Regions from separate parts of the Vogesella amnigena genome, predicted to be linked through region 1. Evidence: predicted binding sites of a transcription regulator. Region 1 holds the regulator's gene; each other region holds the start of a gene.

What was found. Region 1 encodes sigma-54, which starts transcription at its own class of promoters, with help from an activator protein. Its sites were predicted from a motif close to CTGGCACGCTTCATGCTT; they were not measured.
Region 2: a site for sigma-54 is predicted at 2,678-2,695, ahead of flgJ (flagellar assembly peptidoglycan hydrolase FlgJ). Genes of this name have one in related genera too.
Region 3: a site for sigma-54 is predicted at 1,696-1,713, ahead of nirB (nitrite reductase large subunit NirB). Genes of this name have one in related genera too.
Region 4: a site for sigma-54 is predicted at 1,981-1,998, ahead of ACFOKJ_RS07065 (circularly permuted type 2 ATP-grasp protein). Genes of this name have one in related genera too.

What each region holds. Positions count from the first base shown of each region.
Region 1 is NZ_JBHRYH010000023.1:25,747-32,893, reverse strand. Features, by position in the region: gene ACFOKJ_RS11800 (NAD(P)H-hydrate dehydratase) at 1-499, opposite strand, end outside; gene ACFOKJ_RS11795 (flavin prenyltransferase UbiX) at 496-1,110, opposite strand; gene ACFOKJ_RS11790 (Gx transporter family protein) at 1,100-1,624, opposite strand; gene ACFOKJ_RS11785 (NusG domain II-containing protein) at 1,605-1,979, opposite strand; gene rapZ (RNase adapter RapZ) at 1,976-2,833, opposite strand; gene hprK (HPr(Ser) kinase/phosphatase) at 2,814-3,770, opposite strand; gene ACFOKJ_RS11770 (PTS sugar transporter subunit IIA) at 3,763-4,221, opposite strand; gene hpf (ribosome hibernation-promoting factor, HPF/YfiA family) at 4,353-4,682, opposite strand; gene ACFOKJ_RS11760 (RNA polymerase factor sigma-54) at 4,748-6,172, opposite strand; gene lptB (LPS export ABC transporter ATP-binding protein) at 6,179-6,907, opposite strand; gene lptA (lipopolysaccharide transport periplasmic protein LptA) at 6,904-7,147, opposite strand, start outside.
Region 2 is NZ_JBHRYH010000009.1:162,091-169,237, forward strand. Features, by position in the region: gene flgK (flagellar hook-associated protein FlgK) at 1-1,688, opposite strand, end outside; gene flgJ (flagellar assembly peptidoglycan hydrolase FlgJ) at 1,739-2,647, opposite strand; gene ACFOKJ_RS04310 (flagellar basal body P-ring protein FlgI) at 2,756-3,853, opposite strand; gene ACFOKJ_RS04315 (flagellar basal body L-ring protein FlgH) at 3,868-4,548, opposite strand; gene flgG (flagellar basal-body rod protein FlgG) at 4,588-5,367, opposite strand; gene flgF (flagellar basal-body rod protein FlgF) at 5,395-6,135, opposite strand; gene flgE (flagellar hook protein FlgE) at 6,160-7,147, opposite strand, start outside.
Region 3 is NZ_JBHRYH010000046.1:28,341-35,487, reverse strand. Features, by position in the region: gene ACFOKJ_RS15855 (patatin-like phospholipase family protein) at 1-845, shown strand, start outside; gene ACFOKJ_RS15850 (disulfide bond formation protein B) at 889-1,377, shown strand; gene nirB (nitrite reductase large subunit NirB) at 1,878-4,310, shown strand; gene nirD (nitrite reductase small subunit NirD) at 4,493-4,807, shown strand; gene ACFOKJ_RS15835 (nitrate reductase) at 4,982-7,147, shown strand, end outside.
Region 4 is NZ_JBHRYH010000016.1:3,369-10,515, reverse strand. Features, by position in the region: gene ACFOKJ_RS07070 (alpha-E domain-containing protein) at 1-514, opposite strand, end outside; gene ACFOKJ_RS07065 (circularly permuted type 2 ATP-grasp protein) at 517-1,944, opposite strand; gene ACFOKJ_RS07060 (sensor domain-containing diguanylate cyclase) at 2,219-3,799, shown strand; gene ACFOKJ_RS07055 (acetyl-CoA C-acetyltransferase) at 3,910-5,193, shown strand; tRNA gene ACFOKJ_RS07050 (tRNA-Leu) at 5,271-5,357, shown strand; gene ACFOKJ_RS07045 (CBU_0592 family membrane protein) at 5,724-5,963, shown strand; gene ACFOKJ_RS07040 (sarcosine oxidase subunit gamma) at 6,204-6,884, opposite strand; gene ACFOKJ_RS07035 (sarcosine oxidase subunit alpha family protein) at 6,877-7,147, opposite strand, start outside.

The DNA of each region.
Region 1 (7,147 bases):
CTTGCGGCTGGCCGCGCATGGCATCCAGCCCGCTGGGGATATCGATGGCCAGCTTGCGGCAGGGCAGGCTGTTCAGCTGCGCGATCAGGTGCAGCCATTCTCCCTCCAGCGGCCGTGCCAGCCCGACGCCGAACAGGCCGTCCAGCAGCAGTTCCGGCACTAGCGCGCTGATGCCCGTCGGCAGGGTTGGCCGCACGCTGCCGCCCAACGCTTGCCACTCAGCCAGCGCGGCCTGCACCGCAGCGTTGCCGGGCACGGGCAGCAGCACTTCCACCTGGTAGCCGGCACGGCGCAGGCGGCAGGCGGCGAACAGCGCGTCGCCGCCGTTATTGCCGGGGCCCACTGCCGCCAGGATGCGGCTGGCCGGCGGGTAATGTTTTTGTACCCAGGCAGCAATGCTGTCGGCGGCACGCTGCATCAGCGCCAGCCCGGCGGCATCGGCGGCCAGTTCCAGTTGGCGCAGGGCGGGCAGATCGAGCATGTCGGTGTGCGGGTTCATGCGCGCTCCTCGCCCCAGCGGGGCAGCAGTTGCTGCGGCACGCGCAGCTGGTCCAGGATGCGGGCGACCACGAAGTCCACCATGTCATCCACGCTCTGCGGGTGGGTATAGAAGCCGGGCGAGGGTGGCAGGATGCAGACGCCGAGTCGCGCCAGCTTGAGCATGTTTTCCAGGTGGATGGCGGACAGCGGGGTTTCGCGCGGCACCAGTACCAGCTTGCGGCCTTCCTTGATCGTGACATCGGCGGCGCGCTCGATCAGGTTGTCGCTCATGCCCTGCGCCACTGCCGCCAGCGTGCCCATCGAGCACGGGCAGATCACCATGGCGTCGGCCGGGTTCGAGCCCGAGGCCGGCGGCGCAAACCATTCCTCGCGGCCGAACACCCGCAGCTGGCCATCCGCCGGCTGGTAGCGTGCGGCCAACCATTGCTGCAGCTCGGCCGGGCGCGAGGGCAGGGTGAGGTGCATTTCCTGCTGCGCCACCACCTGTGCCGCCTGCGAGTACAGCACCCACACCCGCACGCCGGCGGCGAGCAGGCAGTCGATCAGGCGCAGGCCGTAGGGCAGGCCGGAGGCACCGGTAAGGGCAACGGTAACGGTGTCAGGTTTCATCCGTGGCGGACTCCAGCAGGGTAAGGGTAAGCAGGCCATTGAGCAGGCCGGTGATGGTGGCCGCGGTCAGCAGTGGCGGCAGCAGCAGCCAGATGCCATCGTGCGGAATCAGCCAGCCGCGCGCCAGCAGCAATTGTCCGGCCAGATGGCCGCAGGCCGCCAGCAGGCTGCGGCTGACCACGCTGAAGCCGCGTGCCGGCAGCAGCAGCGATGCGGCCAACAGCAGCAGGCTGCCAGCGCCGCCAGCCAGGCTCAGCCAGAAACCGGGGGTAAACAGGCTGCCCAGCAGCAGCCCGGCGCCGGCGATGCGCAGCAGGCTCACCCACATCGCGGCGCGCCAGCCCAGTGTTTCCAGCGTATACAGGGTAACGATATTGGCAAGCCCGGGTTTGATGCCGGGCAGCGGGCTGGGCAGGGCGGCATCCAGCAGCGCCAGGGCGATACCGGCAGCGGCAAGACGTGCCAGTTGGTGGTCGTGCCGGCTGGCGATGAGTTCAGTAGGCCAGGGTGTCATCGTGCTGACCTCCGGCAATGCTGATGGCGGTGCGGTTAGGCAGGCACAGCGCGATTTCGCCCGGGCGGCTGATCCAGCCCTGGCGCACACAGTACTGGCGCGGGCTGGGGTCGCTGGCAATGCGGGCACGTCCGGCGCGTATTTCCACACTGGTGACGCCCAGCGGGCCATGCAGTGCAAAGCGCCGATCCAGCCGCAGCGGCCAGCGCAGCACCACGCGACCGGCCTCGCTCAGCTGGACTTCACCGCTGGCGGATGTGGTCCAGAGCCGCTGGAAGCTGAGCAGACACAGCGCGGACAGGCCAAGCAGCAGCAGCCAGTCGCCCGGTTTCAGGCGCGGCCAGCGCCAGCTCATTTATGGCTGTCGCTGCTGCGCCCATCCAGCTGGCGGTGACGCAGCAGCACCTGCTCGTCGGCAAAGGCGGCTGCCAGCTGTTCGGTCAGATACACCGAGCGATGCTGGCCACCGGTACAGCCGATGGCGACGGTGACGTAGCTGCGGTTGTCCTGCTTGAAGCGCGGCAGCCAGCGCTGCAGAAAGCTGGCGATATCCTGCTGCATTTGCGCCACCTCCGCCTCGCCGGCAAAGAAGTCGCAGATCGCCTGGTCGCGGCCGGTGAGCGGGCGCAGCTTTTCGTCGTAGTAGGGGTTGGGCAGGCAGCGCACGTCGAACACGAAATCGGCATCCAGCGGAATGCCGTGCTTGAAGCCGAAGGATTCGAATACCAGCGTCAGCCGGCTGCTGTCGGCCTCGGCCAGCACCTTCACGTAGCTGCGCAGTGCATTGGCCGACAGGTTGCTGGTGTCGATGCGGTGGCCCAGGTCGACGATATGCTCCAGCATCTCGCGTTCCAGCTGGATGCATTCTTCCACGGTCAGGCGGTTGCCGGACAGCGGGTGGCGGCGCCGGGTCTCGGAGAAGCGTTTCACCAGCACTTCGCTGGTGGCCTCCAGGTACAACAGGCGCACGTCGGTGCCGCCGGCCTTGAGCTGATTCACCACCTGCGGCAGTGCGGCCAACGTTGGCGCCGAGCGGGTATCGACGCTGATGGCGATGTGCTGGTAGCCAAATTCGCTGTACAGCGCGATGGCATCGGCCAGCATGGTGGCCGGCAGGTTGTCCACGCAGTAGTAACCGGCATCCTCCAGCACGCGCAGCGCGACGGACTTGCCGGAGCCGGACAGGCCGCTAATCAGGATCAGCTGCATGTTCCTGGTCCCGGAGCAGGTTGGTGTGACGGTCTATGAATTCGCGGGTGCTGTCGATGCCGCGCAGCTGCAGGATGTAGTTGCGCACTGCGGCTTCCACCAGCACCGCTAGGTTGCGGCCGGCGGCTACCGGCAGGATTACCTTGCGCACGGTAACGCCGAGGATGTCCTGGGTTTCCGACTGGATGTTGAGGCGATCCAGTGCCTGCATCGCCTGGTCGTTGGCCTTGATCAGCTGGATGATCAGCTTCAGTACTTTCTTCGGGCGTACCGCTGTCTCGCCAAAGATGGTACGGATATTGAGGATGCCCAGGCCACGCACTTCCAGGAAGTCGCGCAGCAGTGGCGGGCAGCGGCCTTCCAGCGTTTCCGGGCCGATGCGGTACAGTTCCACCGCGTCGTCGGCCACCAGGCCGTGGCCGCGCGAGATCAGCTCCAGCGCCAGCTCGCTCTTGCCCATGGCCGAGTCACCCATGATCAGCACGCCGATTTCCAGCACATCCAGGAATACGCCGTGCATCACGGTGGAAACCGCCAGTGCGCGCGCCAGGTAGATGCGCAGCACGTCCATCAGGTAGGGGCTTTCCAGCGGCGTGCTCATCAGCGGCACGCTGTGGCTCTGGCAGTAGTCCTGCAGCAGCTTGGGCACGGTCTGGCCGTTGGCCACGATCACCACCGCCATGGTCTTGTGGAACAGCTGGTCCAGCGCGGTACGCGCGGCGGCCTGCTCCAGCTTGTCCAGGTATTCCACCTCGGCCAGGCCCAGCACCTGCACCCGGTTGGGGTGAATGAAATTCAGGTGACCGACCAGCGCCTGGGTTGGCCGCTGCTCGTCGTTGGAAATCAGGTTGTCGGAACCGGCCTTGCCGGCTACCCAGCTAAGGTTGAGTTTGTGCTGATTGTCCTGAAACAGGCGGCGGACCGTGACATTAGGCATGGGAGCTGTCTTCGCAAAGCATGGCGTGCAGGGTGAGGTTGTCGGCGCAGCACATCTTTTCGCGCAGGCTGCGGCTGGAGAACAGCTGCGCCAGCTCGGACAGCACCTGCAGGTGCAGGTCGGTGGCCTGTTCCGGTACCAGCAGCACGAACAGCAGGTTTACCGGCTTGCCGTCCGGCGCTTCGAACGGAATCGGCGTTTTCAGGCGCACGAAGAAACCGGTGGCTTCCTTCAGGCCCTTGATACGGCCATGCGGAATGGCCACGCCCTGGCCCAGGCCAGTGGAGCCCAGCTTCTCGCGGGCGAACAGGCTGTCGAACACGTCACTGCGCGCAATGCCGAAGCTGTTCTCTACCAAGAGGCCAATCTGTTCGAACAGGCGCTTCTTGCTGGAGATTTCCAGGTCGGCCAGAACATGGGACAGGGGAAGTATTTTGCCGATCAAGCTCATGATGTCTGTGGGGGCAGAAAAACGTCGGCCATTCTACGCTGAGTCCGGCATTTTCCATAGCAACGCGGGTGGTTGTGGCCAGCAAAAACGGGAGCCTGTGGCTCCCGTTGTCATCTTGCTGTCATCCTGATTTACAGGGCGGCGTCGGCGGCATTGGCCTGCGGCGCTGCGCTACGATGTTCCCCCTGTTTTTCCTTGAACTTGAGTACCTGACGGTCCAGTTTGTCCATCAGGGCATCGATGGCGGCGTACATGTCGGCATCGGTTGCCTCCACGTGAATGTCCTTGCCTGCCAGATGCACATTGACCTCCGCTTTTTGTACCAGTTTATCCACGGACAGCGTCACGGTGATGCCGATCACGTTATCGACATGGCGGGTGATGCGTTCCAGTTTGCTCTCGATGAACTCGCGCAGGGACGGGGTAACTTCGAGGTGTAGACCGGTAATTTTGAGGTTCATACCCTGACTCCTTCTGTGAACGGCACGGTCGGGCTGGCCGTACCGGGGTTTCTTCGCACTCGTTGTTAAAGTGCTTTGCGAAGGTTAACTGGCGGTATCTGCATAGCTTCACGATACTTGGCTACGGTGCGCCTGGCAACCTGTATGCCCTGTGCCGTGAGACGGTCGGCGATGGCACTGTCGGACAGCGGTTTCTTGCTGTCTTCAGCATCGATGATCTGGCGGATGTGCGCCTTGATCGCCGTGGCGGAACATTCGCCACCGCTATCGGTTTCCAGCGCATTGCCGAAGAAGTATTTGAGCTCGAACAGGCCTCGACTGCACAGCAGATACTTCTGGGTGGTTACCCTGGAAATCGTCGACTCATGCAGCCCGAGTTCATCCGCGATATCGCGCAGAATCAATGGGCGCATGGCCACTTCGCCGTGTTCAAAGAACGCCTGTTGCCTGTCAACGATAGCTTCCGACACTTTCAGAATAGTGTCAAACCGCTGCTGGATGTTTTTTACCAGCCAGCGCGCCTCCTGCAGTTGCCCGCCCAGGTTGTGGCTGCTGTCTCGCTGCTGCAGCATGCCGGCATACAGTTGATTTACCTGCAGTTTCGGCAAGGCACCACGGTTGAGCTGGGCAATCCAGCGACCGTTGCGCCGAATCACATGGATATCCGGCACCACGTAGTGGGTATCGCCCTGGTCGAAGCCACTGGTTGGCCGCGGTCGCAGGGTGGCTATCAGCTGGTGGGCCGCGCGCAGTTCGGCTTCGCCAACGGCCAGCAGCTTCTTTAGCCGCACGTAGTCACGGTTGCCCAGCAGGGCCAGGTGTTCGCGCACCAGCGTCAGCGCCAGCTCGCGTGATGGGGCAGTAGCCGGCAATGCGGCCAACTGCAGCTGCAGGAATTCGGCCAGGTCGCGGCTGCCCAGCCCTACCGGCTCGAACTGCAGCAGCAGCTTGCGCAGGTACTCCAGCTCGTCGGTATCGATGTCCAGTTCCAGCGGCAGGCTGGCGGCAAACTCGTCCAGCGGGGTGGTGAGGTAGCCGTCTTCGTCCAGCTCGTCGATCAGCAGGGTGAGCAGCGCGCTGTCGCGGCGGCTCAGCGGACGTTCGCCGATCTGAGCTGCCAGGTGCTCGCGCAGGGTGGGGCGACAGGGGGTGTTGAGGATGGGGTCGAATTCGTCGTCGTCATCGCGGCTGCCGCTGCCGCCACCGCCGCTGCCCCAGTCGCTGAGGTCCATTTCCTCGCGCTCGCGTTCACGCGGCGCTTCCTCGCTACTGCTGCTGTCGGCGGGAGTGTCGCTGGCCGCCGCTGCCTGCTGCTCGTGCTCGGCCGGGCCATCGCTATCGGCGCGTTCCAGCAGCGGGTTTTCCAGCAGGTAGCGTTCCAGCTCGGTGGAAAGATCCTGGGTGGACATTTGCAACAGCTTGATCGACTGCTGCAATTGCGGGGTCAGGGTCAGGTGCTGGCTGACTTTGAGTTGCAGTGTCTGTTTCATGCCGCTTTACAAGTGGAAGTGCTCGCCCAGGTAGACCTGGCGCACCTGTTCGTTGCTGACCAGCTCGGTGGGCAGGCCGGATGCCAGCACGCGCCCCTCGGAGATGATGTAGGCACGGTCGCAGATGCGCAGCGTCTCGCGCACGTTGTGGTCGGTAATCAGCACGCCGATACCGCGTTCCTTGAGGAAGGAAATGATCTTCTGGATGTCGATCACCGCGATCGGGTCCACGCCAGCGAATGGTTCATCCAGCAGGATGAAACGCGGGCGGGTAGCCAGCACGCGGGCGATTTCCACGCGGCGGCGCTCGCCACCGGACAGCGCCATGGCATTGCTTTCGCGCAGGTGGCCGATGTTGAGGTCGTCCAGCAGCAGTTCCAGCTCCTTGTCCAGCAGCTCGCCGCTGAAGCCGGCCACCTCCAGTACTGCCTGGATGTTTTCTTCCACCGTCATCTTGCGGAAGATGGAGGCTTCCTGCGGCAGATAGCCCAGCCCCAGCCGTGCGCGCTTGTGGATGGGCAGGTGGGTGATGGTTTCGCCATTCAGCGTGATGCTGCCGGCATCGGCGGCAATCAGCCCTACCACCATGTAGAAGCTGGTGGTCTTGCCGGCGCCGTTGGGGCCCAGCAGGCCGATGACTTCGCCGCTGGCGATGTCCATCGACACGTCCTGCACCACGGTGCGCCTCTTGAAGGTCTTCTTCAGATGCTGGATGGACAGGCGGCTTTGCGTCATGGCTTGTCCTGCGGCTTGGGCTGGAGGATCACGGTGACGCGGCCCTTGGGGGTGCCGCTGGCGCTCGGAGTGCTGCCCATTACCTGGTACACCTCGCTGACGGTGTTGTAAGTGATCTGCTCGCCGGTCACCAGGTCCTGGCCACGCTTGACGCGTGCCTTGCCGGTGAGAATTACCAGGTTGCTGGCACTGGTGTAGTCGACACGGCTGGCCTGGCCTTCGATGTATTCATTCTTGCCA
Region 2 (7,147 bases), on a different contig from region 1:
ATGGTGGCCGTGCGGGTAAAACCGGGGTCGGTAATCTTGGGGTATAGCGATGTGGCGCCACTCTTGCTACTGGCCAGAATCGGCTTGGCTTGCAGCGCGTTGATGGCCAGCATATTGCTGTTATCCATGCCGGCAATACCGTCATTGGCCGGGTCCCGGGCGCGTATGGTCAGCGACTGGGTACCGGTCAATGGCAGCGATTCAGCCTTGAACGCCAGCTTGACCTTCTCACCACCCGGCGCAGGAGCCGTCATTTCGAACTCCCACACCCCCTGCTGCGAGCTGGATTTACTGATAGCGGTAAAGGTATAGCCTGCCACCGATGCCGTCGGGGTGCCGAATACCGGATTGGTACTGGCATCGAATGGAATCTGGATGGTAGCTGGCGGCGGCAGTACCTCATTCAGCCGGGCATTGGGCTCGCTGCCGGTAAAGGGGGTGGCATTGTCGTTATGCAGATAGGCCTCCTGCCATACCGAGGAAATCACCGGCTTGGCCACGGTGCCGTCTGCATTGTAGGCCGGCACGGCAATCACCCCGGATGCCATCGCCAGCTGTGCCGGGTTGCCCACCTTTACCGACATGTGATCAATCGCCAGCCGCATCGCCAGCGCTTCGTCGGTGATATTGGTGGCCAGTTCCGCAGTCAGCCGCTCCTCGCCCAGATCCTGGAACAGACCGCCGGTCTGCGCCACCCAGGAGCCAAGCGCGGTAGTGTTCTGTGTCTGCTGCGGCTGGTATTGCCCGGTCAGATCCACCCCCAGCGCGTGCTGACGGTTGACTGCATCGGTGAACTCGATCGCCAGGTTGCCCAGATCGATCTGCACGCGGGGAATATCCTGCTCCAGCAACTGCAGGTTGCCGTGCAAGGTGCCACCCTTCAGATCGGAATACAGCAACTGCACCGGCTGCGCGTACTGGGTATCCAGGAACACGTTGATGGCACTCTGAGTTGTCTGCGTAGAGAGCGTGGAGTGATCGCCCCCCACTACCAGCGCACCGCCGTTGTCCAGGAACACGTTGTAGCTGCCATTGCTGGACTGCACCACGTTGACGTTCACCAGCTTGTTCAGGTCCACCACCAGCTTGTCACGCTGGTCCAGCAGATCGTTCGGGATCTTGTTGCCGTCGGACAGGATGGTGATTTCGCGGTTGATCTTGGCAAGGCTTTCCGACAGCGTGTTGATCTGCGCAACGTTCACTTCCACCGAGCTGCGCAGGTTCTGCCGCAGTTCCTCGATCTGGCTATTGGTGGTCTGGAAGCGGTCCACCAGCGCCTGTGCCTCGCTCAGCACCACCTGGCGGGTAGCGATGGAGGTCGGGTTGGCCGCGGCGGTCTGCATGGCGGTAAAGAACTGCTGCACCGAGGCCATGATGCCGGTGGAACTGTCGGTGAGCATGTTGTCGATGGTGCCCAGCGCATTTTTCTGCGCCTGCAGCGAACTGATATTGGAGGTTGTGGTGCGCAGCTCCACTTCGACAAACTGGTCGAACATGCGGCTGATACTGGCGACATCCGCACCCTGCCCCAGGAAGCCAAAGCCGTTGTACTGCGGCAGACGCGCATTCTGCGACACCACCTGACGCGAATAGCCTTCGGTACTCACGTTACTGATGTTATGGCTGGCGGCTTCCAGGTTCACCCTGGCAACGGCAACGCCGCTGGCGCCCAGGTTCAGCAAATTCATCGAACTCTCCTTACTGCTTTATATCGGCAATAGCAGCGCAAATTGAAGTCTTACAGTGCCGCGACATGGCGGGCGACTGCCTGCAGCTTGCTGGCATAGGCCGGATCGGTGGCATAGCCACCACGCTGCAACGCCGTGGCGTAGGCGCCGAAATCGCTCCCCTGGTTCAGGGCCTGCCGATAGCGGGAGCTGTTGCCAATCAGTTGTGCGTAGTCATCGAATGCCTGGGCATACGAGGAATAGGCGCGGAAGTTTTCCACCTGTTTTCTGGGCTTGCTGCCTTCGTATTCGGTGGTGAGCGCGGCTACCGTGCCGCCCTGCCAGCTGCCGCCGGCCTTGATGCCGAACAGGTTGAAGCTGTTCTGGCCATCCGCCTGGCGCAGCATGCGCTGGCCCCAGCCGGACTCCAGCGCGGCATGCGCCACCAGCACCTCTGGCGCCACGCCCAGCTTGTCGGCGGCACGTTGCGCGTGTGGCAGCAGCGCGCTGACAAAACCCTGCCGGTCTGCCGGCAGGCTATCGGCGGCAGCGGTAGCGCCAGAAGCCTGGCCTGCGGCCAACTGCGGCGCCTGGCCATAAGCCTGCTGCACACGGGCGGCGGCCACCGGCGGCAATTGCAGCGAGGCCGGCGGCAGTTCTTGCTGCCCGTCGGACAGATTTGCCGCCCGCAGCAATTGCTGGCTCAGCATGTCGGCCAGCCCCATGCCGCCACGCTCCACCAGCCCCTGTACCACTTGCTGGTCGTACATATTGCGGAAGGTGTCCATCTCGGCGGAGTCGTCATCGCCACCCAGCGGGTTTTCGCGCATGGCAGCCACCAGCTGGTTGAGCAGCAGGGCTTCGAACTGGCCGGCAACCGCCTTCATCGCCGCTTTCGGGTCCTTGCGGGACTGTTCGGCGATGCGCTCGGTGGAAGTCGGGTCCATGACCAGACGGTTGCTGAGGGAAGAGGCGGACATACGGCAAACTCCTGGGAATCTGCCCTAGTACAGCAATAATCGGGCCAGGGGCAACGGACACTCGCAAGTCCCGCCACGCCTGGCCCGTAATACACGGTGAACGCCCGGTCAGATGATCTGCAGATCGGCTTTCAGCGCCCCGGCAGACTTCATGGCCTGCAGAATCGACACCAGGTCCTGCGGTGTCGCCCCCACGGTATTGAGCGCGCTGACCACCTGCGACAGCGAGGCGCTGCGCGGCAGGTTCAGCACCTTGCCACCATCGGCCTTGACGGCAATATTTGCCTGGTTGGTGGTGACGGTATTGCCGCCGCTGAGCGGTGGCGGCTGGCTGACGCCGGGGGTGTTGCTGACGGTAACCGACAGGTTGCCATGCGCAATGGCGCACGGTTCCAGCGTTACCGCCTTGTTCATCACGATGGAGCCGGTACGGGCGTTGATGATTACCAGCGGCGTATCTTCCCCCGGTTCTACCGCGATGTTTTCCAGCCGCGACAGGAAGCGGATGCGGCTATCGCTGTCCATCGGTGCGCGCACTTCCAGGGTGGCGCCATCCAGCGCCCGCGCCACCGTGCCGCCCATCTCGCGGTTGATGGCCTGCACCACGCGGTTGGCGGTGGTGAAGTCGGATTCCTGCAGATTGAGCATTACCACCTCGCTGCCGGTGAAGGCAGTCGGCACCTCCCGTTCGATGGTGCCGCCGGAGGGAATGCGGCCAACGCTGAGCTGGTTGACCTGCGCCTTGCTGCCGCCAGATGACGCACCCGCGCCCCCTACCACCACATTACCCTGCGCCAGCGCGTAGATCTGCCCGTCGGCGCCCTTCAGCGGCGACATCAGCAAGGTGCCGCCCTTCAGGCTCTTGGCGTCGCCAATGGAGGAAACGGTAATGTCCAGCGGCTGGCCGCGACGGCCGAACGGCGGCATCACCGCGGTCAGCGATACCGCCGCCACGTTCTTGGGGTCGAGCTTGGTACCCGCCGGCACCTGGATACCCAGCTGATTGAGCATATTGGCCAGCGACTGGGTAGTGAACGGCGAGGAGCTGGACTTGTCGCCGCTGCCATCCAGGCCCACCACCAGGCCATAGCCCAGCAGCGGGTTGGAGCGCACGCCGGCCACCGTTGCCAGCTCCTTCAGACGCTGCGCCGCCAGCACATTCATGCTCAGCGCGCAGGCCAGTAGTGCCAGGCACCATTTTTTCATGCTCATATTCCGCCTCAGAAAGGAATCAGGGTCAGGAAAATCTTCTGCAGCCAACCAATATCGTTGAACAGCCGGCTGCGACCCTGGCTGACCTGCTCGATGCGGGCATCGGCCAGACGCGTGGATGCGATGGTACGGTCCTGGTTGATGTCGCGCGGATTGACCACGCCGGACAGACGGACAAACTGGTGCTCGTCATTGACCTTGAGCTGCTTTTCGCCGCTGACCAGCAGGTTGCCGTTGGCGTAGACATCGATCACCGTCACGGTAATGGTGGCCTGCAGCTTGCTGCTGTTCTTGCTGCTGCTGCTGCCATTGCTGCTGGCACTGCCGCTGCCGGAGAGGCTGGTCCCGGCCAGTTTCTTCTCGATCGCACCCGGCACGAACGGCAGGTTGAGGCTGGCGCCAATGGAACCATCGATGCTGCCATCGCGGCTACCGGCGGTATCCTCGCTGCTGGACGAGGTGGTGTTCTCCGCCACTGTCACCGTCAGGATGTCGCCCACCCGCAGCGGCACTTTGTCCTCGAAAAACGGCTGATAGCTGCCGCCCTGGAAAATGGAGCCCTCCGCCGGCACCGTCACCGCCTGTGGCTGCGGGCGCATGCTCATTGGCTGCTGGGTAATCGGTGCCGACTGGGTAGCGCAGCCGGCAAGCAGCAGCAGCGTGGTGGCGGCCAACAGCAGTTTGTTCATGATGACGATCCTGGCAACAAGGTTATGCAGCCTGCAGCATTACAGCTGGGTCAGCCGCTGCAGCATCTCGTCGGAGGTCTTGATGGCGCGCGAGTTCATTTCATAGGCGCGTTGCGCCTGGATCATGCCCACCAGTTCCTCCGCCACGTTGACGTTGGATTCCTCCAGGAAGCCCGACTTGATATTGCCAAAGCCCTGCAGACCGCCCACGCCGTTGATCGGCGCGCCGGAGGCCGGCGTTTCGCGGTACAGGTTGCCGCCCAGCGACTCCAGGCCGGCCGGGTTGATGAAATCCGCCAGTTCGATCTGACCGATATCGGTACGGGTCGCGCTGCCTGCCGGCAGGTAGGACACGGTGCCATCGGCGGCAACCTGGAAGGCGGTACCTTCCGGCAGTGTCAGTTCCGGCTGCACCGGGTAGCCCTCCGAGGTTTCCAGTCGGCCGGTGCCGCTGCGCTGCAGCTGGCCATTGCGGGTATAACCGGTTTCGCCATCCGGCATGGTGACCTTGAAAAAGCCGCGACCGTTGATCGCCAGGTCGAACACATTGTCGGTGGTGGACAGGCCGCCCTGGGTGTGCACCCGGGTGGTGGCCACCGGAGAGGAGCCCAGGCCGACATGCAGGCCGGTCGGCAGCGCCTCGCCGGTCTGCAGCTGCGAGCCCGGCTCGCGCAGGGTCTGGTACATCAGGTCGGCGAATACCGCATTGCTGCGCTTGAATGCCTTGGTGCCAACGTTGGCCAGGTTATTGGAAATGACATCCAGGCGAAACTGGCTGGATTCCATGCCGGTCTTGGCAATGTAAAGCGAACGCATCATGGTGGGATTACCTTGCGATTATGCGGCTTAGCTGTTCAGCGTCAGGATCTGGGTCGCCTGACGCGCATCCTGGTCCGCGGTCTGCATCAGGCGGACATTCAGGTCGTAGTGTTTGGCGTGGCTGATCATCTGTACCAGACTATCCACCACATTGACGTTGCTGCCTTCCAGCGCGCCACTGCGCACACGCACCGCCGGGTCGGCAGCCAGGTCTTCGCCATTGCTCTGGCGGAACAGGCCGTCGTCACCCTTGTACATGTCGCGCGGCTGCTGCGGGTTCACCAGCTTGATGCGGCCAACCTCCTGCGCCTGGCCGCCATTGGCCGGCACGGCATATACCGAACCATCCTGGCGTACATCCACCTTGCTGCCTTCCGGCACCTGCAGCGGCCCTGCCTCGCCGACGATGGCCAGCCCGCTACGGGTGCGCATGGTGCCGGTGGCATCCAGCTCGAAACCGCCGTCGCGGGTATAGGCCTCGGTACCGTCCGGCAGTTGCACGGCAAAAAAGCCCGGGGTGGTCAGCGCAAAGTCGAAATCGTTGCCGGTCTGCTGCAGCGCCCCCTGCGACAGATCGTGGCCAACGGTGTTGTCCACCTGGTAGACACGGGTGGGTGCGCCATCGCCGACTACCGGCAGCGCGCGGAACGACACCAGGTCGGCCTTGAAACCATTGGTGTGGACATTGGCAAGATTATTGGTGGTGGTCGCCTGCTGCCATTCGACATGCTTGGCGCCATTCATTGCCAGGTACAGCATCTTGTCCATCGGTTCACACCCTCAGTTCATTGATTAGCGCAGGTTCAGCAGGGTCTGCAGCACGGCATCCTGCGTCTTGATGGTCTGCGCGTTGGCCTGGTAGAAGCGCTGGGCGATGATCATGTTCACCAGTTCCTCGGTGGTATCCACGTTGGAGTCTTCCAGCGCACCGGAGCGCAGCGAGCCCATGCCGGAAGAATCCGGGCTGGCCACGCTCTTGGCGCCGGCATTGTCGGTGTATACCCAGCGGTTGTCACCTACCGGGCGCAGGCCCTGCGGGTTCACGAAGTTGTACAGCTTCACGCGGCCGATGTTCTTCACGTAACCATTGGAGAAGCGCGCGGTCACCAGTCCATCGGACGAGACGTTCACCCCGGCCAGACGCCCCAGCGGGTAACCGTCGTAGCTGAGGCGGGTCACCGAGAATTCGCCGGAGTACTGTGTGGTCTTGGCGAAATCCACGGTGATCGGGTCAGCCAGATCCAGGCCGGTGGTGGCGGCATCCATGGTGAACGTGGTCGGGAAATTGGTCTGGTCGTTGGTAACCAGCTGGCCCAGGCTGTCGAACTTGATCTGGGTACGCACGTACGGTGCCGCCGTGTTGGGAGTGGTGCCATCAGCATTGGTAATGGCGCCACCATCGATCTGGCGGTACACGTCCCATACGTTGTTGGCGCCATCACGCTTGACGAAGAAAGTGGTCAGCTCGTGCGAGGCGCCGAAGTTGTCGTAGAACTTGGTGGTATTGGTGTAGGAGTAGGAATCGCGGTTGGTCAGGCTGGGCAGATCGAAACCGCCGGGCGCTGCCGCATAGGGGATATCCGGGGTGCGGGTATCGTCGGCATCCAGGTTCAGGCTCCACACCACGTTGGTGGTCTGCTTGGCCACGCCCTCGCCTACGTTGTCGATGCTCAGCGGCTGCTCGGCACCCACTTCATTGCCGAAATCATCCAGCTTGTAACCGGTCAGGAAGTAGCCGTTATTCTCGAAGTAGCCGTTCTCGTTCAGCTTGAACTGGCCG
Region 3 (7,147 bases), on a different contig from region 1:
GGGGCTCGGTATTTACCGGCGGCAAGCTGGTGCACAACCCGCCCAGCTTTCTCGATAACGCGCCACTGCGTGAGCTGCTGTCGCATTCGGTGCAGTTCGAGGGCATTGCCCAGTCCATTCATCGAGGCGACCTGCGGGCGCTGGCGCTGACAGCCTCCTGCTACAGTACCGGGCAGTCGGTGAGCTTCTTCGAAGGCGCCGACTGCATCGACGAATGGGATCGGCACCAGCGCCACGGCGTGCGCGAGCGCATTGGCCTCGACCACCTGATGGCCACCTCGGCAATTCCGCTGATCTTTCCCGCCGCCAGCATCGGCGGCAGGTTCTATTGCGATGGCGCCATCCGCCAGATGGCGCCGCTGTCGCCAGCCTTGCACTTGGGGGCGGAAAAACTGTTCGTGGTGGGGCTGAACTCCACCCGGCCCAGCCAGGAGCGACGGCTGCAGGCCGACAAGCCAACGCTGGCGATGATATTCGGCCACTTGCTCAACAGCATCTTCTTTGACAGCATGGCGGCCGACATGGAACGGCTGACGCGGGTCAATCACACGGTCTCGCTGATCGACGAACATGTGCGCAGCAGCGGCCGCACAGCGCTGAAGCGGGTGGATGTGTTTAATATTTCTCCGAGTGTGTCGCTGGAAGCCATCGCCTATAAGCATGTGCAAAGTTTTCCGCCGGCAATGCGCTTCCTGCTGCGTGGTACCGGCGCCATGCGCCAGCGAGGGTCGGTACTTGCCAGCTACCTGCTGTTCGAACCCGGCTACTGCAAGGAGCTGATCGAGCTGGGTTATCGTGATGCCATGGCGCGCCAGGTTGAGGTGCTGAATTTTCTGGAATATTGATGGTCTGCAATTATTGTCTTTGCTTATTGCTTGAAGGGGAATCATGAATCTGACTCAACGTCAGGGCTTTGCCGCCATTGCATTGTTATGCGCGGCAGCCATGGCCTTTGCCTTGTATGCCCAACATGTGCTGGGCCTGGAGCCTTGCCCGCTATGCATCTTCCAGCGGGTGGGAATCATTGCCACCGGTGTGCTCGCGGCACTGTTTGCCGTGCTCAATCCGCAGCAGTGGCGCGCCAGGCTGGCCAGCACTCTGGTGGCGCTGACGGCGCTGGCAGGGGGCTCGGTATCGGCCTGGCATGTCTACCTGCAGCACCTGCCCAAGGACCAGGTGCCGGCTTGCGGGCCGGGGCTGGACTTCATGCTGGAGACGCTGCCGTGGCAGCAGCTGCTGGAAACGGTATTCAAGGGCAGCGGCGAATGTGCCGAAATTGGCTGGACCTTCCTGGGGCAGTCGATGCCGGCATGGACCGGCCTGCTGTTCCTGGTGCTGATCATTACTGCGCTGTGGAATGGCTGGCGTCGCCGCTAGTCACTGTGTAGCGACATTGCCCGTATCCAGCCCCCGCCAAACAGCGGGGGTTTTTGTTGCAGCGCCAGCGGCTACCGGCCGCACAGTCCTGGCTCACATTCCCTGTTTTCGTGCCGCACTGCACCAAGCGAAGGCAGAGCTTGGCCGCAAGGCTCGCAAATAGTCGGAGCACGGTCTGCTGCGCGTCGGCGATACGGCGTTAAATTCGGCTCAGATATGCGCATTTACTACTTGTAAACTCCGCTTCCTCAGCCGATTTCGCCTTGTCTCGCCTTTGCTCGCGAGATCGTGGGCTTACTTCAAAACTGGCCGCTAAAGCTGGCACGCCACTTGCTGAACTGAAACACGCAAAGGTCTTTCGCGCCAATGGCGGTGCGGAAGTAGGGACAAAGAGGTCCGCTGTCACGGAGCATTCCACTCCGGGCAGCGGACCTTTTTCTTTTGGACTGTGCTGTAGCAAGGCCGCAGCGGCGCAGCCGGCAGGAAAGGAAAGCAACACAATGGACAAACAGAAATTGGTCATGGTGGGCAATGGCATGGCCGGGGTGCGCACGCTGGAGGAGCTGATCAAGCTGGCTCCGGACGCCTACGACATCACCGTGTTCGGCGCCGAGCCGCACGCCAACTACAACCGCATCATGCTGTCGCCGGTGCTTACCGGTGAGCAGACGCTGCCGGAAATCATGCTCAACGATGTGGACTGGTACGCCGACAACGGCATTACCCTGCACCTGGGCAAACCGGTGGTGGACATCGATCGCGGCCGCCGCGTGGTGCGCGCTGCCGACGGTACCAGCGTGCCGTATGACCGCCTGCTGCTGGCCACCGGCTCCAGCCCGTTCATCCTGCCGGTGCCGGGCAAGGACCTGCCGGGGGTAGTGACCTTCCGCGATGTTGCCGATGTGGAGGCGATGATCAGCGCCGCCAGCAGCCATCGCCACGCGGTAGTGATCGGCGGTGGCCTCTTGGGCCTGGAAGCGGCAAACGGCCTGCTGGCACGTGGCATGGAAGTGACCGTGGTGCACTTGGGTGAATGGCTGCTGGACCGCCAGCTGGACAAGACCGCCGCCCGCCTGCTGCAGCAGAGCCTGGAGGCCAAGGGGCTGAAGTTCCTGCTGCAGAAGCAGACCGCCGAACTGGTACAGGGCGAGAGCGGCCGCGTGTGTGCGGTGCGCTTCAAGGATGGCGACGCGGTGCCGGCCGATCTGGTGGTGATGGCGGTGGGCATCCGCCCCAACTACAGCCTGGCAGAAGCCTCTGGCCTGTACTGCGACCGCGGCGTGGTGGTGAATGATTTCCTGCAGACCTTCGACCCGCGCGTTTACGCCGTGGGCGAGTGCGTCAGCCATCGTGGCGTGAGCTACGGCCTGGTGGCGCCGCTGTTCGACATGGCCAAGGTTGCGGCCAACCATCTGGCCAACTACGGCATTGCCCGCTACGTGCCGGCGGCCACCTCCACCAAGCTCAAGGTTACCGGCATCGACGTGTTCTCCGCCGGCGAGTTCATGGGCGGCGACGGCTGCGAGGAGATCATGCTGTCCGATCCGATGGGCGGCGTGTACAAGAAGCTGATCGTGAAGGACAACAAGCTGGTGGGCGCCTGCCTGTACGGCGACACCGCCGATGGCGGCTGGTACTTCCGCCTGATTCGCGAAGGCCATGCCGTGCATGAGATCCGCGACCAGCTGATGCTGGGCGAGGGCGCCATCGGCGACACCGGCCATGCCGGCCAGAACCGCGCCATGAGCATGCCGGACGAGGCCGAAGTGTGCGGCTGCAACGGCGTGTGCAAGGGTAGCATCGTCAAGGCGATCCAGGAGAAGGGCCTGTTCACGGTGGACGACGTGAAGAAGCACACCAAGGCAGCCAGCTCCTGCGGCTCCTGCACTGGGCTGGTGGAGCAGATCCTGATCAACTGCGTGGGCGGCGCCGCCGACGTGAAGCCCAAGTCGGAGAAAGCCATCTGCGGCTGCAGCGACATGACCCACGGCCAGCTGCGCCAGGCGATTCGCGACAAGCACCTGATCACCCTGGCCGACACCTTCCGCGAGCTAGCCTGGCGCAGCCCGGACGGCTGTGCCAGCTGCCGCCCGGCGGTGAACTACTACCTGATTTCCACCTGGCCGGGCGAGGCGAAAGATGATCCGCAGTCGCGTTTCATCAACGAGCGGGTGCACGCCAACATCCAGAAAGACGGCACCTACTCGGTGGTGCCGCGCATGTGGGGCGGGGTAACCAACCCGTCCGAGCTGCGCCGCATCGCCGACGTGGCCGACAAGTACCAGATCCCGATGGTGAAGGTGACCGGCGGCCAGCGTATCGACCTCTTGGGCGTGAAGAAGGAAGACCTGCCCAAGGTGTGGCAGGAGCTGGACATGCCGTCCGGCCACGCCTACGGCAAGAGCCTGCGTACGGTAAAAACCTGTGTCGGCAGCGAGTTCTGCCGCTTTGGCACCCAGGATTCCACCCAGATGGGCATCGACCTGGAAAAAGACCTGTTCGGCATGTGGAGCCCGGCCAAGGTGAAGCTGGCGGTGTCCGGCTGCCCGCGCAACTGCGCCGAATCCGGCATCAAGGACGTGGGCATCATCGGCGTGGATTCCGGCTGGGAGCTGTACATCGGCGGCAACGGCGGCATCAAGACCGAGGTGGCCGAGTTCTTCTGCAAGGTGAAGACCCGCGAGGAGGTGATGGAGTACAGCGGCGCCTTCCTGCAGTTGTACCGCGAGGAGGCGTTCTACCTGGAGCGCACCGTGCACTACCTGCAGCGCGTGGGCATGGACTACATCAAGCAGCGCGTACTGCAGGACGAGGTTGGCCGCAACGAGCTGTACGCACGGCTGCGCTTTGCGCTGTCCTTCGAGCAGGACCCGTGGGCAGAGCGCTACAGCAAGGGCGTGGCGAAACACGAGTTCGCGCCGCTGACGGTGTGAGTTGAATTGGCCACGAAAACCACGAAAAAGCACGAAAGCAGGGGCAGTTCTGCTTGTTGAGGCCGCGCAAATGGCAGTGGTTGCGACTGGGCCTTCCCTGCCGTGTTTTGTCTTTCGTGTCTTTCGTGGGGTTCGTGGCAGCAAAGATTTTCGTGGCCCCAGGCCGCATGGAGGGATCCAACATGAGTAACTGGAAAGCCGTCTGCCAGCTGGCGGACATCCCGTCGCAGGGCGCCCGCGTACTCAAGCGCGAGGGCAAGCTGGACATCGCCATCTTCCGCACCGCCGACGACCAGCTGTTCGCGCTGCACGACAAGTGCCCGCACAAGGGCGGGCCGCTGTCGCAGGGCATTGTCTCCGGCCGCACGGTGACCTGCCCGCTGCACAACTGGAACATTGATCTCGCCACCGGCGAAGCCTGTGCCCCGGATGAAGGCTGTGCCGGGCACATCGCACTGAAACAGGAAGCCGGCACCGTGTACCTGGCGCTGGACTGAATCGGCAACAGCTTGGCCGCTAGAGTCTGCTCACGCGCTAGCGAGCTAGAGCGAGACAAGGCGAAAACGGTTGAGGAAGCGGAATTGACATGCAGTCAATGCGCATCACTGAGCCGAATTCACGCGGTATCGCCGAAGCGCAGCAGTGCGTGTACAGGCTCTAAGGAGACAAACATGACGACAGCAACGGGACACAACAACACCGTCTCCTCCATCTGCTGCTACTGCGGCACCGGCTGCGGTGTGCGGGTAACACCGCAGGCAAACGGCACGGTAACGGTGATCGGCGACGAGCAGCACCCGGCCAACTTCGGCCGCCTGTGCAGCAAGGGCCGCACTCTGGGCGAGAGCACCGGTCGCCTGTCGGCGCGGCTGCTGCGGCCAACCCTGCGCCACGGCAAGGACGCGCTGCCGCAGCCCGCCAGCTGGAATGACGCGCTGCGCATGGCGGGCAGCAAGCTGTCTGCCGCCATTCGCGAGCACGGCCCGGATTCGGTGGCGTTCTATCTTTCCGGCCAGCTGCTGACCGAGGACTACTACCTGTTCAACAAGCTGGCGCGCGGCCTGGTGGGCAGCAACAACATCGACACCAACTCGCGGCTGTGCATGTCCAGCGCGGTGAGCGGCTACAAGCAGACGCTGGGCGCCGACGCGCCGCCGGCCTGCTACGAGGACTTCGACCACGCCGGCTGCGTGTTCATCGCTGGCGCCAATATGGCCTATGCCCACCCGGTGCTGTTCCGCCGGCTGGAGGAGGCCAAGGCGGCCAACCCGGCAATGAAGATCATCGTGGCCGACCCGCGCCGCACCGATACCGCCAGCATTGCCGACCTGTACCTGCCGGTGCTGCCGGGCACCGACGTGGCGCTGTTCCACGCCATGCTGAACGTGATGATCTGGGAAGAGCTGATCGACCGCGATTACATCGAACAGCACACCGAAGGCTTTGCCGTGCTGCGTGCGCGGCTGCGTGAATTCACCCCGCGTGCCGCCAGCGAGCTGTGCGGCGTGCACGAGGACGATATCGTGACCGCCGCGCGCTGGTTTGCCAGCAGCCCGGCCACGCTGTCCTGCTACACCATGGGGCTGAACCAGTACAGCAACGGCAGCGACAAGAACGCGGCGCTGATCCATCTGCATCTGGCCACCGGCCACATCGGCAAGCCGGGCGCCGGGCCGTTCTCGCTCACCGGCCAGCCCAATGCCATGGGCGGGCGCGAAGTGGGTGGCCTCGCCACCGTACTGCCCGGCCACCGCGACCCGGCCAATGCCGCGCACCGCGCCGAAGTGGCCGCGCTGTGGGGCGTGCCGGAGCTGCCGTCGCGCCCAGGACTCACCGCCATCGAGATGTTCGAGGCGGCGGCGGAAGGCCGGATCAAGGTGCTGTGGATCGCCTGTACCAACCCGGCGCACTCGCTACCGGACCAGACGCTGGTGCGCGCCGCGCTGGAAAAGGTGGACTGCGTCATCGTGCAGGAGGCCTTTGCCGGCAGCGAAACCCTGGCCTACGCCGACATCGTGCTGCCGGCCGCCACCTGGCCGGAGAAGGATGGCAGCGTCACCAACAGCGAGCGCCGCATCAGCCGCGTGCGCGCCGCGCTGCCGCCACCGGGGCAGGCGCGTGCGGACTGGCGCATCGTTGCCGATGTGGCGCGCTGGCTGGCAGCCGACATCGCGCCGGAGCGGGTGCGGCTGTTCGAGTTTACCGATGCCGGCGCGGTATTTGCCGAACATGCCGCCACCACCGCCGGCCGCGACCTGGACTACAGCCGGCTCAGCTACGCCATTCTCGATACGCAGGGCCCGCAGCAATGGCCGTTCGACGGCAAGGTTGGCCGCAAGCGGCTATACGCCGACGGCGTGTTCGCAACAACCAGCGGCCGGGCGCGGTTTCTGGATGTGGGCTGGCGCCTGCCGGCGGACAAGGTTTCCGCGCATTTTTCCATCCGCCTCACCACTGGCCGCCTGCGCGACCACTGGCACAGCATGAGCCGCACCGCGCTGGTGCCGGGGCTGACCCGCCACGTGGAAGAGCCGCTGCTGTCCATGCACCCGCGCGACATGCAGCGTCACCGCCTGCAGGACGGCGAGCTGGTGAAGGTGCGTAACAAGCGCGGCGCCATCTGGCTGCCGGTAGAGGCCGACGACAGCCTGCGCCCCGGCGTGGCCTTCATCCCCATGCACTGGGGTGCGGCGGCGCTGGGCGGGCAGGGCGTCAACGCACTCACCAGTCGCGCGCTGGACCCGCATTCGAAACAGCCGGAGCTGAAACTGGCGGCGGTCAGCGTGGAGCCGGCCAGGCTGCCGTGGCGCGCAACCATGCTGCTGCGCGGCGATGTG
Region 4 (7,147 bases), on a different contig from region 1:
GCGCGGTGTTGTCGGCGCGCTCCAGGAAGGTGCCCAGGCGAATGAAGGAAAACGCGTCATTGCGCTGAATGGTGCCGTAGGTGGTGCCGCGAAACAGGTGCGAGCGCTCCTTCACCCAGTCGAAGAAGCCAGCCAGCGGGCGGCCTTCGGCAGCCATCAGCCGTGCCTCCAGCCAGCTGGCGTTGATGTTCTCCCACATCTCGCCGGTGATCTTGCCGCGCACGGCGTGGGCGTTTTCGCGGGCGTATTTCAGGCAGCTGATGATGCTGGCCGGGTTGGCCGCATCGAAGGTCATGAAGTGCAGCACGTCTGCGGCGGCAAGCTGCGGGTGGCGGGCGCGGCAGGCGTCCAGCGCGCCGGTGGTGGCCAGCGCGGCGGCAATGTCGGCGCCGCCGCGGGATTGCGGCAGCAGCGACAGGCTGTGGGTCACGTCCAGCAGGCGCGCCAGGTTTTCGGCGCGCTCCATGTAGCGGCTCATCCAGTACAGCTGGGAAGCGGTGCGCGAGAGCATCATGATCAGTCCTCCAGTATCCAGGTGTCCTTGGTGCCGCCGCCCTGGGACGAGTTCACCACTAGCGAGCCTTCCTTGAGTGCCACGCGGGTCAGCCCGCCGGCCACCATGCTGATCTCGCGGCCAGAGAGGACAAAGGGGCGCAGGTCGATGTGGCGCGGCGCAATGCCGGCTTCCACGAAGGTGGGGCAGGACGACAGGCACAGCGTGGGCTGTGCAATGTAGTTGGCCGGGTCGGCAAGAATGCGCTGGCGGAAGTCCTCGATCTCGGCGCTGCTGGCGGCCGGGCCGATCAGCATGCCGTAGCCACCGGCGCCGTGGACTTCCTTCACCACCAGCTCGGCCAGGTTGTTGAGTACGTGGTCCAGCTCCGCCGGGCGGCGGCACATCCAGGTGGGCACGTTCTGCAGCAGCGGCTCCTCGCTCAGATAGAAGCGGATCATGTCCGGTACATAGGGGTAGATGGACTTGTCGTCCGCCACGCCGGTGCCGATGGCATTGGCCAGGATCACGCCGCCGCTGCGGTACACCGACAACAGCCCCGGCACGCCCAGCATGCTGTCGGCGCGGAAGGCCAGCGGGTCGAGGAAGGCGTCGTCGATGCGGCGGTAGATCACGTCCACCTGCTTGTGGCCGGCGGTGGTGCGCATGTACACGCGGTTGTGCTTCACGAACAGGTCCTGGCCTTCCACCAGCTCCACGCCCATCTGCTGCGCCAGGAAGGCGTGCTCGAAATAGGCACTGTTGTGGTGGCCGGGGGTGAGCACCACCACGGTGGGGTTTTCCGCCAGGCTGGCGTGGCGCAGGGTGTTCAGCAGCAGGGTGGGGTAGTGCTGCACCGGCGCCACCGCGTGGCTGGCGAACAGCTCCGGGAACAGCCGCATCATCATCTTGCGGTTTTCCAGCATGTAGGACACGCCGGAGGGCACGCGCAGATTGTCTTCCAGCACGTAGAAGTTGCCGTCGTTGTGGCGGATCACGTCCACGCCGGTGATGTGCGCATAGATGCGGTGCGGCAGGTCCAGCCCCTGCATCGCCGGCTGGTACTGGCTGTTGGAGAACACCTGCTCGGCCGGGATGATGCCGGCCTTTACGATGTGCTGCTCGTGGTAGATGTCGTGCAGGAAAGCATTCAGCGCGGTAACGCGCTGGCGCATGCCGGCCTCCAGCGTGCGCCATTCGCTGGCGGGAATGATGCGCGGCACGCTGTCGAAGGGAATCAGTCGCTCGGCGCCGGAATCGTCGCCGTACACGGCGAAGGTGATGCCGACGCGGTGGAACATCAGGTCGGCTTCGGCGCGCTTGCGGGCCAGGGTCTGCGGCGACTGCGAGTGCAGCCAGTGGGCAAAGTCGCGGTAATGCGGGCGGATGCCGCCGCTGGCGAGCAGCATTTCGTCGTAATGGTGCGCTTCGGGCAAGGTCAGGGCATGCATGGCGCGTTCTCCTGCTGTTCATTGTCAGCAACAGTTCAGCAAGGCCTGTGCCAGTGGGCGGCAACAAAAAAACATTCAAGCTGGCGGGATTTTGCCCCGAAATAAGGCATGCGCACGGGCTGCCGCAATACGGGCGTCATGCTGGTGCAGCATGCCCCTGACTGGAGCAGGGACTTGTCCGGTGAGACAGCTTGTCGCCACAGTTGGGCGCAACGTATATTGATCAAATCTAATTATCGAAACGCAAGACATGTTTTCAGGGAAAACCGTAGTGATGCCAGATGACAAGACCCAGCGCACGGATGGCGTCTACCAGCCGTTGCCCTTGTCTGCGTGGCACACCGCGGCTACCGGCCCGGCACGCTGGCATCTGCTGATGGGCTGGCTGCTATCGCTGGCTGCCTGTCTGTGGCTGGCCATGGTGCAGCTGTATGGCGGCTGGTACGGCTTCAATGCCCGCCTGGGCGAGCTGAGCTTCGTGCTCAGCATCTACCCGCCGCTGACCATCAGCACGCTGTGGGTACTGTGGTTCGGCTATGCCTGGGGCGCGCCGCTGGCCTACCTGTCCACTCTGACCGTGGCCATACTCTCCGGCCTGTCACCGGGCTGGGCGCTGCTGTTCTCCTGCGCCAATCCGCTGGGCTTGCTGGTATTGGCACTGGTGTACCAGCACGTGAATGTGCGCTACGTGCCGTCCTCGCTGTCCTCGCTGCTGTTCTTCATTTCGGTCTGTTTCATTTCCGGCGTCTCCAGCGCTACCGGCTCGTTTATCTGGAGTTATACCAACCAGCTGTCGGCCATGGGGGCGTTCCAGGTGTGGCAGGGCTGGTGGAGCGGCAATTTCCTGCAGACGGTGGTCAGCTGCGGCCCCTTGCTGCTGCTGTGCACGTCCCGACTGCAGCGCTGGCGGCAGCGGCACTGGCCGCAGCCGGCCCCACAGCCGCAGGCTACGCGCTGGGGCTTGCTGGTAGCGCTGGCGTCGCTGGCCGGGGTGCTGGCGTTTCTGTGGCTATCCTTCCTGCTGGCCGATCGCAGCGTGATGACGCTGGGCGGCGACAGCTCCGGCGCCTGGCAGCAACGCGCCATGCTGTACCGCGATTCCGCCTTGTCGGTGTACTGGGTGATGTCGGTGCTGCTGTTCGCGCTGGTATTTCTGGGCTACCGCTTTTTCCACCAGCGCACGCTGCAGCTGAAGCTGGCGGCGGATAGGGTCGCCTACGAGCGCGACCTGGCGCTGCGCCGCCAGGGGGAGGCGGAGGTGGCGCGCAATGCCCTGCATCAACTCAACCTGGAGTTGGCCGCACGCATGGCCGAAGTGGAGCAGCTGCAGACGCAACTGCGCGAGCAGGCCAGCCGCGACCCGCTGACCGGGCTGTACAACCGCCGCTACCTGCACCAGCGCCTGCCGCAGCAGCTGCAGCGCGCCGAGCGCCAGCAGCAGCCACTGCACCTGGTGCTGATCGACCTGGACCATTTCAAGGCAGTGAATGATCAGCACGGCCACGCCGTGGGCGATGCCGTATTGAAACAGTTCAGCGCGCTGTTCATCGGCCTGCTGCAGCCGGAGGACATTGCGGCCCGCTATGGTGGCGAGGAATTCTGCCTAGTGCTGCCGCAGCGCAATGCCGAGCAGGTGGCGGCACTGTTGCGCAAATTGCAGGCCGCCTATGCGGGCATCCGCCTGCAGAGCCACGATGGAGAGTTGAGTGGGCTGAGTTTTTCTGCCGGCATCAGTCTTGCCAATGATGGCGGGTGCAGCGAGGACCTGCTGCTGCAGCAGGCAGACGCCGCGCTGTACCAGGCCAAGGCCGCCGGGCGCAATGGCTGGCGCTGCTTTCAGCCACAACCGGCCTGAGGCAGTGCTGGTGGCAAGCATGCTTGTGTAAAATTCAAACGAATGTTTAACTGTGTTGATAGCCTGCTGCCTAATGCAGGTACAGCACAGACAACACGAGGCGTACACACATGCTTACCGCAACTCCCCGCAGGGTGGCCATCGTCGGGGCCAACCGCATTCCCTTTGCCCGTTCCGGCACTGCCTATGCCCAGCTTTCCAACCAGACCATGCTCACCGACACCCTGAAAGGGCTGGTGGACAAATACGGCCTGCACGGCAAGCTGCTGGGCGAGGTGGTGGGGGGGGCGGTGATGAAACATGCCCGCGACTGGAACCTGGTACGCGAATGCGTGCTGTCGTCCGGCCTGCATCCGGCGACCCCTGCCTACGATGTACAGCAGGCCTGCGGCACCGGGCTGGAAGCGGCGATCCTGGTAGCCAACAAGATCGCCCTCGGCCAGATCGATGCCGGCATCGCCTGCGGCAGTGATACCACCTCCGATGCCCCGGTAGCGGCGCATCGTGGCCTGCAGCGGGCGCTGATGGACCTGAACGCCGCGCGCAGCGGCGGCCAGCGGCTCAAGCACCTGCTACGCGCTCTCAAGCCGGCGCATCTGTTGCCGGAGTTGCCGGCCAATGCCGAACCGCGCACTGGCAAATCCATGGGGCAGCATGCCGAAATCACCGCGCAACGCTACGGTATCAGCCGCCAGGCGCAGGACGAGCTGGCACTGGCCAGCCACCGCAACCTGGCCGCCGCCTACGCGCGCGGTTTCTTCGACGATCTGGTGATGCCGTACCACGGTCTGCAGCGCGACAACAATCTGCGTGCCGACAGCTCGCTGGAGAAAATGTCCAGCCTGCCGGCCGCTTTCGATCGTCAGCAAGGCACCATCACCGCGGCCAATGCCTCGCCGCTTACTGATGGCGCTTCGGCCGTACTGCTGGCCAGCGAAGAATGGGCGGCGGCCAACGGCCTGCCGGTGCTGGCCTGGCTGGTGGCCGGCGAAACCGCAGCGGTGGATTTTGTCGATGAACGCGAGGGGCTGCTGATGGCGCCGGCCTACGCCGTGCCGCGCATGCTGCAGAAACACGGCCTGAGCTTGCAGGATTTCGACTTCTACGAAATCCACGAAGCCTTTGCCGCCGTAGTGCTGTGCACGCTGGCTGCCTGGGAATCCGCCGAATTCTGCCGCGAGCGGCTGGGCCTGCCGGCGGCGCTGGGCAGCATCGACCGCAGCCGGCTGAATGTGGCCGGCAGCTCGATCGCCGCCGGCCACCCGTTTGCCGCCACCGGCGGCCGGGTAGTGGCCACGCTGGCCAAGCTGCTGGCGGAAAAGGGTAGCGGCCGCGGCCTGATCTCCATCTGCGCCGCCGGCGGCCAGGGCGTGACGGCGATTCTGCAGCGTTGACTCCGCCGGGCTGGTCGCCGCCGCAGGTGGCTGGCGGGCAGCGGGCATTTCGGCTAGAATCGCCCCCCTGTCTCACTGCCCCGGTGGTGAAATTGGTAGACACAAGGGACTTAAAATCCCTCGACCTTACGGTTGTGCCGGTTCGACCCCGGCCCGGGGCACCACAGCGACAGACAGTGAAGTATGCAGTTGTAAAAAACCCGCATGGCGCAAGGCTCTGCGGGTTTTTTGCGTCCTGGCGGGCGCAGTATTCACGCAAATCGATACCTTCCGGCTGTGCTGGCTGTGATGCATGGCGACTGGTCGCAAGAACTACGTCTTGTGCCGTATTGCCATGCCTGAACTGGCGCGGAATACTGGTTTCGCTGCCATGTCCGGCAGCGCCGATTCTTGAGCAGATTCTTGTCTGTTTGTATGTCGTGGGGAGGTTCGCATTGCCATCGCTGGCAAACCTGCGAATATTGTTGCCAGTAATGCGCGCAGGGCGCCTCGAAAGCAGGAGGTTTTTTGCGCTGCCCCGTTAGAAAGCCATGGAACTACATGTATTGGTTGGGCTGTTTGGCTCCGCGTGCTATGTCATTGCCTATGCACTGGTGCAGTTGCGCAAGCTGCAGATGACGGCGAAAAGTTATGCCTGCCTGAATATTGCCGGCTGTGTCTGCAGCCTGTACTCCCTGTCCTTTGATTTCAATCTGGCCGCATTCGTGTCGCAGGCCTTCTGGCTGCTGTTTACCCTGGTGGGCATGTGCCCTGGTAATCGCACTGCCTAGCGTCGCAAACAATCCTGTGCCGCCTGATGCCGTTCACTATGGCGAGTGAGCGGCATTTTTGCTGCTCCGGGCCCCGTTGCCCGCTGGGCGGCAGCCTGTGTTGGCAATAGCAACGCCCGGCCAGCGCTGCGAACTGCCAGCGCTGGCCGGGCGTGAAGGCCATGTTGGCCGCAAGGCTGTCATGGCGCCTGTTGCCTGCCGTTACCGGCCACCGATACACCGTGGCTGGTACGGCCGGGGTCAGGCTGGCACTTTCTTGCTGCTGGTGGCGACGGTCTTCGGGTCCAGCAGTTGCAGCAGCGCGTTCTTCGACAACGGCGGCAGCTGCGCCACCGCAAAGCGGTACGGCTTGGCTACCTTGCGCAGCAGCAGCCACAGGTAGTCGGCAAAGCTGCGGCGGATGATCAGGAACACGCCGTCGTCCTCCAGCCGCAGCACCGTGCCGCCAGCCTTGCCCAGCACCGTGCTCACCGCCTGGCCCACGGCCAGCGATTCGAAGTCGTACACCCCCATGTGGCGCAGCACGGTGACGTGCTCGGCTCCGGACAGCGACACGCAGCTCAGCCCGCCGCTGTTGTCCACCGCGTGGGCGAACAGGCCATTGAACGCGGTCTCGAATGCGGCCAACCGTGCGCCCAGTTCGGCACGGCGGGTGACCAGCAGCAGCTCGTCCGGCGATACCCAGACCAGCACGCCGCCTTCGCCGCTGCTGAACTGCCCGGCCGCCGGTACGCTGGCACCGGTCACACTGACGATGGCGGCGGCAATGGCGGCATCCGCCAGTTCGCCGCGAATCGCGATGTAGCCCAGCAGCGGCAGTTCGTTGGCACGCACTTGCTGGCTGTTGTCGGCCGGCACGGTCTCCGCCGGCAGGTTGAAGTTCACCAGCGGGGACTGCAGGTAGGGTTGGAAGTTAGGCATGTTGACGCACCCCTTCTTGATCGACGAATACGGAGGAAACCACTTTGGCCGGGTGCATCTTGCCCTGCGCCCACACATACACGGTGTCGCCGCTGCGCTGGCTGCCACCCTTCAGCACTGCCATGGCAATGGAGCGGCCGAGGAAGGCGCTGTGGTAGCTGGAGGTGACATGGCCCTGCATATTGGCTGGCGGGGTGGCGTCCGGCGTGGACAGGATCTGCGCGCCTTCGGTCAGCACCACTTTCGGGTCTTCGGTATAGAGG